2 regions of the Anaerocolumna chitinilytica genome follow, and region 2 is predicted to be linked to the other one. Evidence: riboswitches for the same ligand, from Rfam matches in the RefSeq annotation. Region 2 holds a riboswitch; the other holds the start of a gene.

Region 1 (5,354 bases), 890 kb from region 2:
TTGAACTGGCAAACACAGTACCCATGGGGCCGGTGCATCTTTCTGTACCGATAGATATTCAGTTATGCCCTTTGACAGCAGACATACCAAAGCTGTCAGGCAGAACTTTTGAATTAGATGCTGCGAGCAAGGAAGGTTTAATGAGAGCTTGCAATATGATGGAAGGGGCCGGTAAAGGGCTGATTTTAGCCGGCAAGGGTACAAGGGGAAAATCCGAGTTAGTAATGGAGTTGAGCAGACACCTGCAATGGCCGGTAATTACCACACCGGAGGGCAAGGGAGTAGTATCTTCTGAATTTCCTTTGAATCTTGGCAATTATGGCTTTGCCAGCACCGATGCGGCATCAGGGTATGTCAATGATAAAGCGGTTGATTGTCTCCTGGTACTTGGCAGCGCCTTAGGCGAAAATGCTACCAATAATTTCAGCAAAGCCCTGGTAGAAAATAAAAAAATTATACATATTGACTGGGATGAGAAAGAACTAGGCAAGGTATATGAAACAGATGTTAAAATCTGCACGGATTTAAGGCTTGCCATACCTTATATCATCAATCATACTGCTCCCGGTAAAAACACCGGTTTTACAAGACCTGCTGTCAATGGGAAGCTTGAAAAAACAAATACCGGAGTTAGCCTTCGTGAATTTATGGAGGAGCTTCCGTCGTATATGCCAAAAAACACCTACTATATGGCAGATATGGGAGAGTTCATGAACTTTGCCTTCAAATATCTTTCGATACCGGAAGGCGGAGATTTTGAGACCAACTTAAATTATGCTGCCATGGGTTCAGCAATCGGCGGTGCCGTAGGAGTACAGGTGGCATATCCTAAGAGATGTGTTGCAGTATTTGCAGGTGACGGGGATTTCTTTATGAATGGTATGGAAGTTCTTACTGCCAACGAATACGGATTACCCATTGTCTACTTTATTATCAATAATGCCATGCTAGGGTTTGTTGAGCATGGTCATCAGTTCCTTTTTGAAAGGGTAGTGAAAGGTTTTAAGCAGGAGAGAATAAGCATAGCCAATATGCTTGGAGCCTGTGGGATAAAAGCAATGGAATTAAGAGAAAACAGCCAGATAAAAGAGTTACCGGAGTTCTTAAAGAATCTGGACGGTCCTGCTGTTATTGAAATTATAACGGACGGCAGTGAAGGGGCTCCAAACGGAGACAGGCTTAAGGCATTACAAAAGCATGATTAATTAAAATACCAATAGTATAAGGAGGAATCATATGTTAACAGGTAAAACAGCATTAGTAACAGGCGCATCCAGAGGAATCGGAAAGGCAATAGCACTTAAACTGGCAAAAGAAGGTGCCGATGTTATTGTAAATTATGTAAGCAGCGAAGAATCAGCTCTTAAGGTACAAAAGGAAATTGAAAGCCTTGGAAGAAAAGCCTATATTTATCAGTGCGATATCGCTAAAAGAGATGAATTGGAAGCAATGGTAGCTTTCACCATTGAAAAATTCGGCAAAATAGATATTCTCGTTAACAATGCAGGAATTGTTCGCTATAACACGATTACTGATATGAGCCAGAAGGATTGGAATGATGTGGTGAATACCAATTTAACGGGTATGTTTAATTTATGCCAGTTGGTAGCTCCTTATATGATTAAACAGAACCATGGAAAAATTGTTAACATCAGCTCCCTCGCTGCAGTTAAGATGCTGCCTGCTTCCTATGGTTATACTGCAACCAAGGCAGGTATTTCTGCATTTACAAAGGTTCTGGGTACAGAGTTAATCGGAAATAATATTAATGTCAATGCCATTGCACCCGGAATTATTATCACCGATATGCTGGACAGCCTGGGAGATGCAGCAGAGGCCTATAAACAGCAAATACCTGCAAAGCGTTTCTGCGATGCGGAAGAAGTAGCTGAATTAGCATATTTCCTGTGCCAGGATATTTCAAGGTATATTGTAGGACAGACTATCGTAATAGACGGTGGATTGGCTTTATAGAGCATCTGCTAGAAATATTTCACACTTATGTAAATTTTAGTTATATAAAATTTGACTTTAGAGCAAGTTTTAGGTATAATCATATTATATAAATCGACATGGTGGGTTATAATAACAGAAAAAAACTCAAACCATGACACCTTTTTATTACGTATTAAAGCTAACTTTAAAAAGCAAACTTATTAAAAGATAAGGACGCAAAGCCGCGAGTCTAAGGCGCATGCTATGATTGTCGGGTTGCTGTAGTTAATGTAGCCATCTGTGGGAGACTGCATTTGGCTATTTTTATGCAATAAAAGACAGAGATTATTACATTAGGAGGTCTTGAGTGTGGAGAGTTATAATGAAAAGGGTACATTAAGGAGGATTTTAGTTTCTACTCTTGCTGTAATGTTTGGCAGCTTTCTTCTTTTAACAGCAGGAGCGTTTTTAAGAGTGCAGTCCTTATTAAAAAGCAGTGGTGAAGGACATGTTTCAAAGGGTGGATTTCTTGGCTTTATGCTGGTATTAGTCGTTGTGTTACTGGGACTTGCTGCTCTTTGCCTGACACTTATACTAAGAAACATGTTGCAGAAGGCTGCAGTAACAGAAGCTAATTCTGATTACAGCGAAGATAAGCCAAAAACAAATACAGAGAAGAACATTCATGAATTTATTCAGCATGTGAAGGAATCCGTAGATATCATTACCTTTTCTTCTGATGAATTGAAACGCTCCTCCGGTGAGATGAGTGATATTTCAAACAGAGTAACTCTTTCCATATCCCAATTGGCAGAAGGGGCAACCCAGCAGGCAGAATCCACGGAAAAGGGAAGCACCAGAATAAATAATATTACCGAGATGATAATCTGTATCGGTGATGACATGGCAATTTCGGACAAGGTATCCGATGAGGCTATTGAGGCTATAACAGATGTAAAAGAATCTATCCGTTTTCAGGAAGGAAAGATGGCTGAGAACAAAGTCATTACTGAGAATATGGGTGTTGCCATTACAGATTTAATGGATAAATCCAAAGAAATCGGTAAGATCTTAGAGGTTATAAAGGGAGTAGCCCAGCAGACCAATCTGCTTGCATTAAATGCGGCAATTGAAGCGGCAAGAGCAGGTGAACACGGAAGAGGATTTGCGGTTGTTTCTGAGGAGATCCGTAAGCTGGCGGAGCAATCAGCTGAATCCGGTAAGCAGATTACAGAGATTATCAACGATGTCCAACAGGGCATTGAAAATACTGTTATGCAGATCAAAAAAGCGAATACTCTTTCTCAAGAGCAGGAAAAAGCTTTTGAACATACAGTGAATTCAATCACAGATATTTCGGAAAAAGTGTTCTCCATTGGCGTAAAAGTAAAGGCGGTAGCCGGAGCTACCCAGTCTCTGACGGAAGATGCCAGAGAAGCGGAAGATATGATTGCTACCATTGCAAGCATATCAGAAGAGACAGCAGCAGGAACAGAGGAAGCATCTTCCTCCGTGGAAGAGCAGAACAACCTTATACAATTGGTTGCTGAATGCTCGAATGAGATGTATAGCATAGCACAGGTATTGAAACAAAAACTTGAAGAATTCGACGCAAAGTAATCAGAACCCGCTTGTCTTGGAGGTCTACTCCATTTCAAAATAAATTTTACTTTAGGAGGAAAAATTGTTATGTTAATAACACATCCAAAGGGTCTGTACTCCATAAACTATGATGCAGACAAAAAAATAGTTTATGAGACACCTGTAGGTCTCTGGACTAAAGAAGACTATGCAGAGTATCACAGCCAGTTTGAGAATAAGATTGGTCCTGCAATCAACAAACAACCATGGGTAATCGTCAGCGACTTAAGGAAATATAAAATGTCAGATTTGGGTGATGTTATGGCTAAGCACACCGAATGGCTGGCAGATAATAATCTGCAGTACGGAGCTATTATCGTAGACAGCGCAATTGTTAAAATGCAGATTAACAGAGCTATATCATCCAAGTTCCCTCAGCAGGCCTTTTTAAATGAAGATGAAGCAATGACCTGGTTAAAATCAAAAGGTTACTAAGATAATTAAGGGCTGTCGCACTAAATTTTGCGGCACCCTTTTCGCATTCGTGAAGTTTATCATATTTAGTTATGCAAAGAGCAGAGAAGTTATTATCTGACAGAGACACGTTCTCACCTGGTTGGATAATGACTTCTCTGCTTTTTTAGTGAGTGGTGTGGTAAATCCCAATGATCTTAAATCTTGTTCAAGCTGTCGCTTTACGATTTCAAATACGAAAGCAGCAGTCCCATTTTTTCAGTTGCATAATGTTGGAAAAAATAGAAATACCTCTTGACAATAAGGATAGAATTTTATATTATAATAACAGTAATGATTACTGGTATCAATTAAATAATATGAAAACTTATAATACAAATAAAATTATTAGGAGGTAACATCTATGTCATTAGTAGGAAAAGAAGTAAAACCATTTAAAGCACAGGCATTTCGTAACGGAAAATTTCTAGAGGTAACAGAAGCTGATTTTAAGGGAAAGTGGAGTATTATCTGCTTTTATCCTGCGGACTTTACCTTTGTATGCCCTACAGAGTTGGAGGATCTACAGAACAACTATGAGACCTTTCAGAAGCTGGGAGCAGAAGTGTATTCAGTATCTACGGATACTCACTATACCCATAAAGCATGGCATGATACTTCGGAAGCTATCCGTAAGTTAACTTATACCATGATTGGAGACCCCTCCCATATTCTCTCCAGAAACTTTGATGTACTGATCGAGGAAGACGGACTAGCAGACAGAGGAACATTTCTTGTGGATCCAGATGGAATAATTAAGGCGGTAGAGATTAATGCAGGCAATATCGGACGAAATGCGGATACTTTGGTTGATAAGCTGAAAGCTGCCCAATATGTTCGAAATAATCCAGGCGAAGTATGCCCGGCGAAGTGGAAAGAAGGCAGCGCAACCCTAAAGCCCAGCCTTGACCTCGTAGGAAAAATTTGATGAAATAAAATTTTTACAAGTGCTAGAGATTCGCAGCTTTCACCTCGGCATGTTGGAAGGGGTATGATTATGGTACTGGAAGAAGAAATTAAAAGTCAACTTATTGAATATTTAAAGTTGTTGGAAGAAGAAATAGATATAAAGATAAGTGCAGGTACAGATACTGTATCCGAGGATTTATTAACTTTTATCGGGGAAGTCGGCACACTGTCCGATAAAATTAATATAGTAAAGGCAAGCTTACCAAGAACGCCCAGCTTTCAGATATGTAAAAGAGGAGGACTAAAGGGTGTAACCTTTGCAGGTATTCCTTTGGGACATGAATTCAATTCCTTTGTACTTGCTCTTTTACAGGTCAGCGGCAGAGCCCCAAAGATCAGCGAAAAGGTGAAAGAGC
Region 2 (5,354 bases):
AACCGGTACAAATAGTCCTCTTGTAGTTCCGATGACCAATGAAAGTAAAAGAACATTAAAGGTCATAAAAGAAGATAAGGAAGATTCCGGAAAGAAACTGGAGGGAGCAGTCTTTAAATTGTTTGATGCTTCTAATATACAAATTGGTGATACCTATACCAGTGACAGCCACGGAGAGATAAAAATACCGGATTTAGATAACGGAACTTATACCTTAAAAGAGATCTCTGCACCGGAAAATTATCAACTGCCTCAGATTACAGAAACGGTGATAAATATCAATAGAGCAACTGACCTGTCCTCTGATGGAACCGGTGACAATATCGTTACACAAATTATCAAGAATGCATCTTTAAAGACCATTAAGATTATAAAGGTAGACTCGGAGGATACCAGCAAGACCCTGCCCGGTGCTGAGTTTAAATTATATGATTCCAATCATATTCTAATAGGAACATATACTACAGACAGCAATGGAGAAATTATTATATCAGGGCTTAAAGTAGGCAGTTATAAACTGGAGGAGACAAAAGCACCTGCTGGCTATAAACTACCGGATAATCCTGTGACGCCTGTAGAGATCACTTATGATACGGATTATGATACGATATTACCTTCTATTGGAAATGAAGTATACCGTTCAATAAAGATTATTAAGGTCGATAAGGATGATACCTCTGTTGTATTAAAGGATGCGGAATTTCAGTTATGGAAGGATGGAATAAAGGTAGCAGATAAGATTATGACAGATGAATCCGGAGTTGCTGTTATCCCAAATCTATTGTTAGGTAAGTATAAACTGATTGAAACAAAAGCACCGGAAGGATATATCACACTTTCTGACAGTCAGATTGGAATAGAAATTAAAGTGGGATCACCCATCCAGATTCCGATTACAGTAGAAAATGACCTTTTAAGAACCTTAGTAATTAAAAAGGTAGATGCAGGAAATACAACTAAATTACTGGAAGGAGCAGAATTCACAGTAAAGGCTCCTGATGGAACGACCAAAACACTTAAGACGGGAGCTGATGGTACTGCAGTTTTATCAGGATTAACTTTCGGCAGTTATGTGATAACTGAAACAAAGGCACCTACAGGGTACCTAATAATGAGTTTGCCGAAAACAGTTATTACTGATAACTCTCAAAAAATATTTACTGTTGAAATAGGGAATGCTCTATACATTCCGTCACCGAATCCATCACCGGAACCCAGTGTAACGCCCAGTCCTACACCAACACCAACTGCAGAGCCAACACCGACTCCGTCTAAGGGACCGGAACCAACGAATAAGCCTACGCCTACACCAGAGCCAATCACTGAGGCCACGAAAGAGGATACACCAAAAGGCGGTACGGTGCCTGTTCCAGATGGAAGTAAAACCGAGGTGGGAGAAAAACCAAGTAACGGAACGGTTAAAGTAGATGATAAGGGCAAATGGACGTACACACCGGATAGCGGCTATACCGGTAAAGATAAATTCTCTATCATTGTAAAACATCCCGATGGAAGCAAGGAAGAAGTTGTGGTTGAAATTGATGTGGATAAAATCCCTCTCGGAAATGTGAAACCGAAGCCGAATGACACGGCAGAGGATGTAAAGATACCAAAGACTGGTGAAACTGTTCCGTTAGGTTTACTGCCAGCTATGATAGGTGGTATAACCGGTGGTATTATAATGATATTCAGCAGAAAGAAAAAAACCAGAAGTTAGTGCCGGATAGTTAAGGAAGATTATTATTTAAATAAGTAACAGAGACTGCAAGTTCATTATTAGGGTGGATAAAATCCATTAATAACTGGACTTGCAGTTTTTTAATATTATCTGAATGTCTATTATTCAGACAAATATATAAAAAACATCGCAGTTGAAAGACAATATATAACATTGAACAAAATTACACCAAAATAAAAGCGAGAATTTTGTAGAAATAACTGTATTCAAGAAGTAAAGGCTATGATATAATAATGGCATAAATATTAGGAAATAGTCTACATATAAATCCGGTGCTTTCCACCGATAAAGGCAAAATCAGCGAAAGCTGATGACGCAAAGCTATAGGGCCTTATTTATTTTTATAAATTGGCAGCCAGTTACCGAAAGGGGAGTTTTTTGTGTATAATTTTTTAAAGAAAGGCCTGCTATTTATAGTAGCAGTGATTTTGCTATCCGAAAGTGTATATATACCTGAAATGACTTATGCAGCGGATGCAGCAGTCATAGACAAGAGCGAAATAAAGAACGGCATTATTATTGTTGATTATAACAATGAAACAACATCACTGGTGAGAATCACGAAAGACAGTTCTAAGTATATATATGATTTGTCAGGGGAAGTCAGAGTACCTCTTCAGTTGGGAAATGGTGACTATAAGATTGAAGTTCTGGAAAATATTGAAGGAAACAAATATCGTCAGGTTGCAGCAGAAACTATAAATTACAACGATGACAACGGTAAAACAGTATTTTTACAAAGCAATGAAATCGTTAATTGGAATTCAGATATGGCATCCATAAAGAAAGCGAAAGCTTTGACACAAAACGCTGTTACGGATACTGAAAAAGTTGCTGCAATTTATTCCTATATTGTAAAGAATATAAAGTATGACTACGAAAAGGCAGAGACAGTGCAAAACGGTTATGTACCGGCTATTGACGATGTATATACAGCGAAAGAAGGAATCTGCTACGATTACGCGGTACTTTTTGCAGCAATGCTCAGAAGTGTTGGAATACCGACGAAAGTACTGATGGGAACATCAACGGATGTGACTGAATATCATGCATGGAATCAGGTTTATATGAAAGATACAAAAAAATGGATTACGATTGACACTACAATCGATGCGGCTTTGAAAACGGTTAATATGGATAAAATGGCGAAGAAAGTATCACACTATAGTATAGAAAAGCAATATTAAACAAAATGAATAATCTGCCTTCCTTTTTTTATATTTTATTATAGAAAGAAGAAATATCAGTATACGAGGATATAATCCCTATGCTGATATTTTTTTGCTATAAAATATATTTATTACACATAATGATAAAAATTTATTGTAAAAAAATGATGTAATTAAAAATAAAAAAAAGATAAAAAACTGCTTGCATTATTGATTTTACTATAGTATAATTAGTACTGCTGTGACATTGATAGCGTAGAAGCGAGAGGTTGCTACATATAATGTAGGTTTTCCGTGGAGCGAATGTCAAGTTATGAAACTGGCGACAAGTCACTGTACAAATAAAGATTCTGCAAAAGATTATTTCGAGCAGATAAGTGTGGGTAACCCTATGTTTTCTTATGTGGAAAACGGAGAGTCTTAATTAGGCTTTAAAGACGGGACACACACGGCCCAGTGTACAGTCACCGCTTGTCGTACTGCTATTAAGTGCGAAAAGGAGGCGACTTTTTTTATGGCAAGTCAAGTAATGAGGATTACATTGAAAGCGTATGACCATCAGTTAATCGATCAGTCAGCTGCAAAAATCATCGAGACTGTAAAAAAGACAGGATCAAAGGTGAGCGGACCTGTACCCCTACCTACTAAGAAGGAAGTAGTTACAATTCTTAGAGCGGTACACAAATACAAGGATTCCAGAGAGCAGTTCGAGCAGAGAACTCACAAGAGATTAATCGATATCATCACACCTACACAAAAAACGGTAGATTCATTATCCAGATTAGAAATGCCTGCCGGTGTGTACATCGACATCAAGATGAAGACAAAGTAATCATCGAAAACAAGCAAAGACAAAATCCTTTAGGGTTTATATATAGGGTAAGGTTCACAAGGAACCTGCACCAAGGTAGACCATCTAGGATGATTACGCGTAGTGTTGAAGTGCGAAGTGTAACGGAGTACTGCAAAGCACATGGCGCAATCCGCTGTAGATTAAACAGGAGGTGCAAGTAATGAAAAGAGCAATTTTAACGACAAAAGTCGGAATGACTCAGATTTTCAACGAGAACGGAAGCTTGATTCCGGTAACTGTATTACAGGCAGGACCTTGCGTTGTAACACAGGTTAAAACAGTTGAAAACGACGGATACGCTGCCGTTCAGGTAGGTTTCGGAGATATCCGTGAAGTATTGGTTAACAAACCAAGAAAAGGACACTTTGCAAAAGCAGGTGTTGCAAACAAAAAATATCTTAAAGAGTTCAAGTTTGATAATGCTGCTGATTACACAGTAGGACAAGAAATCAAAGCTGACATCTTTACAGAAGGTGAAAGAGTTGATGCTACTGCTAAATCAAAGGGTAAGGGATTCCAAGGTGCAATCAAGAGATACGGACAGTCCAGAGGACCTATGGCTCATGGTTCCAAATTCCACAGACATGCAGGTTCCAATGGTGCTGCTACAACACCCGGACGTGTATTCAAGGGAAAACACATGCCTGGACATATGGGACATGTAAAAGTAACAGTTCAGAATCTGGAAGTTGTAAGAGTTGATGCAGAAAAGAACATTATTTTAGTAAAAGGTGCCGTTCCCGGACCTAAGAAATCTTTAGTAATGTTAAAGAATACCGTAAAGGCAAACTAGAAGCTTTGAGAAAGGAGGACGACACAGATGGCAAACGTATCTGTTTTTAATATGGAAGGCAAGGAAGTTGGTTCTATCGAACTTAACGACGCTGTTTTCGGAGTAGAAGTTAACGATCATTTAGTTCACATGGCAGTTGTTTTACAGCTTGCCAATAAACGTCAGGGTACACAGAGTGCCAAGACCCGTGCTGAAGTAAGCGGCGGCGGAAGAAAACCCTGGAGACAGAAGGGAACCGGTCATGCAAGACAGGGTTCAACAAGATCTCCTCAGTGGAAGGGCGGCGGAATTGTATTTGCTCCCAAGCCAAGAGATTATTCATTTAAGATGAACAAGAAAGAAAAACAGCTTGCTCTGAAATCTGCTTTGACTTCCAGAGTGGAAGAAAAGAAGATTTTCGTTTTAGATGAGTTAAAATTAAGTGAAGTTAAAACAAAGAACTTCGTAAAAGTTCTTGACAATTTAAAGGTTAACAAAGCACTTGTGGTTACAGGTGAGAAGGATGAGAATGTAATTCTTTCTGCAAGAAACATCCCTACTGTAATTACCGCAATTCCTGGAACTATCAATGTGTTTGATATCTTAAAGTATGATACACTGATACTCACCAAGGATGCAGTAGCAAAAATTGAGGAGGTGTACGCATAATGGCTGATTTAAAATTTTATGATGTAATTTTAAAACCAATCGTAACAGAAAAAAGCATGAATTCTATGTCTGAAAAGAAGTACACTTTTTCTGTTCATCCTGATGCTACAAAGAATCAGATTAAAGAAGCTGTTGAGAAGATGTTTGCCGGAA

Evidence for each region. A riboswitch is a leader RNA that binds a small molecule or an ion and turns the genes downstream of it on or off. The one in region 2 is predicted to bind cyclic di-GMP.
Region 1: it holds a riboswitch for cyclic di-GMP, as region 2 does, so the genes downstream of both, bsdcttw_RS01455 (methyl-accepting chemotaxis protein) here and bsdcttw_RS22130 (transglutaminase-like domain-containing protein) in region 2, are expected to answer to the same signal.

What each region holds. Positions count from the first base shown of each region.
Region 1 is NZ_AP023368.1:322,288-327,641, forward strand. Features, by position in the region: gene bsdcttw_RS01445 (thiamine pyrophosphate-binding protein) at 1-1,205, shown strand, start outside; gene bsdcttw_RS01450 (SDR family NAD(P)-dependent oxidoreductase) at 1,237-1,974, shown strand; cyclic di-GMP riboswitch class I at 2,137-2,219, shown strand; gene bsdcttw_RS01455 (methyl-accepting chemotaxis protein) at 2,305-3,555, shown strand; gene bsdcttw_RS01460 (hypothetical protein) at 3,625-4,011, shown strand; gene ahpC (alkyl hydroperoxide reductase subunit C) at 4,394-4,957, shown strand; gene ahpF (alkyl hydroperoxide reductase subunit F) at 5,027-5,354, shown strand, end outside.
Region 2 is NZ_AP023368.1:5,058,405-5,063,758, reverse strand. Features, by position in the region: gene bsdcttw_RS22135 (SpaA isopeptide-forming pilin-related protein) at 1-1,717, shown strand, start outside; cyclic di-GMP riboswitch class I at 2,019-2,105, shown strand; gene bsdcttw_RS22130 (transglutaminase-like domain-containing protein) at 2,119-2,925, shown strand; gene rpsJ (30S ribosomal protein S10) at 3,422-3,739, shown strand; gene rplC (50S ribosomal protein L3) at 3,921-4,553, shown strand; gene rplD (50S ribosomal protein L4) at 4,581-5,201, shown strand; gene rplW (50S ribosomal protein L23) at 5,201-5,354, shown strand, end outside.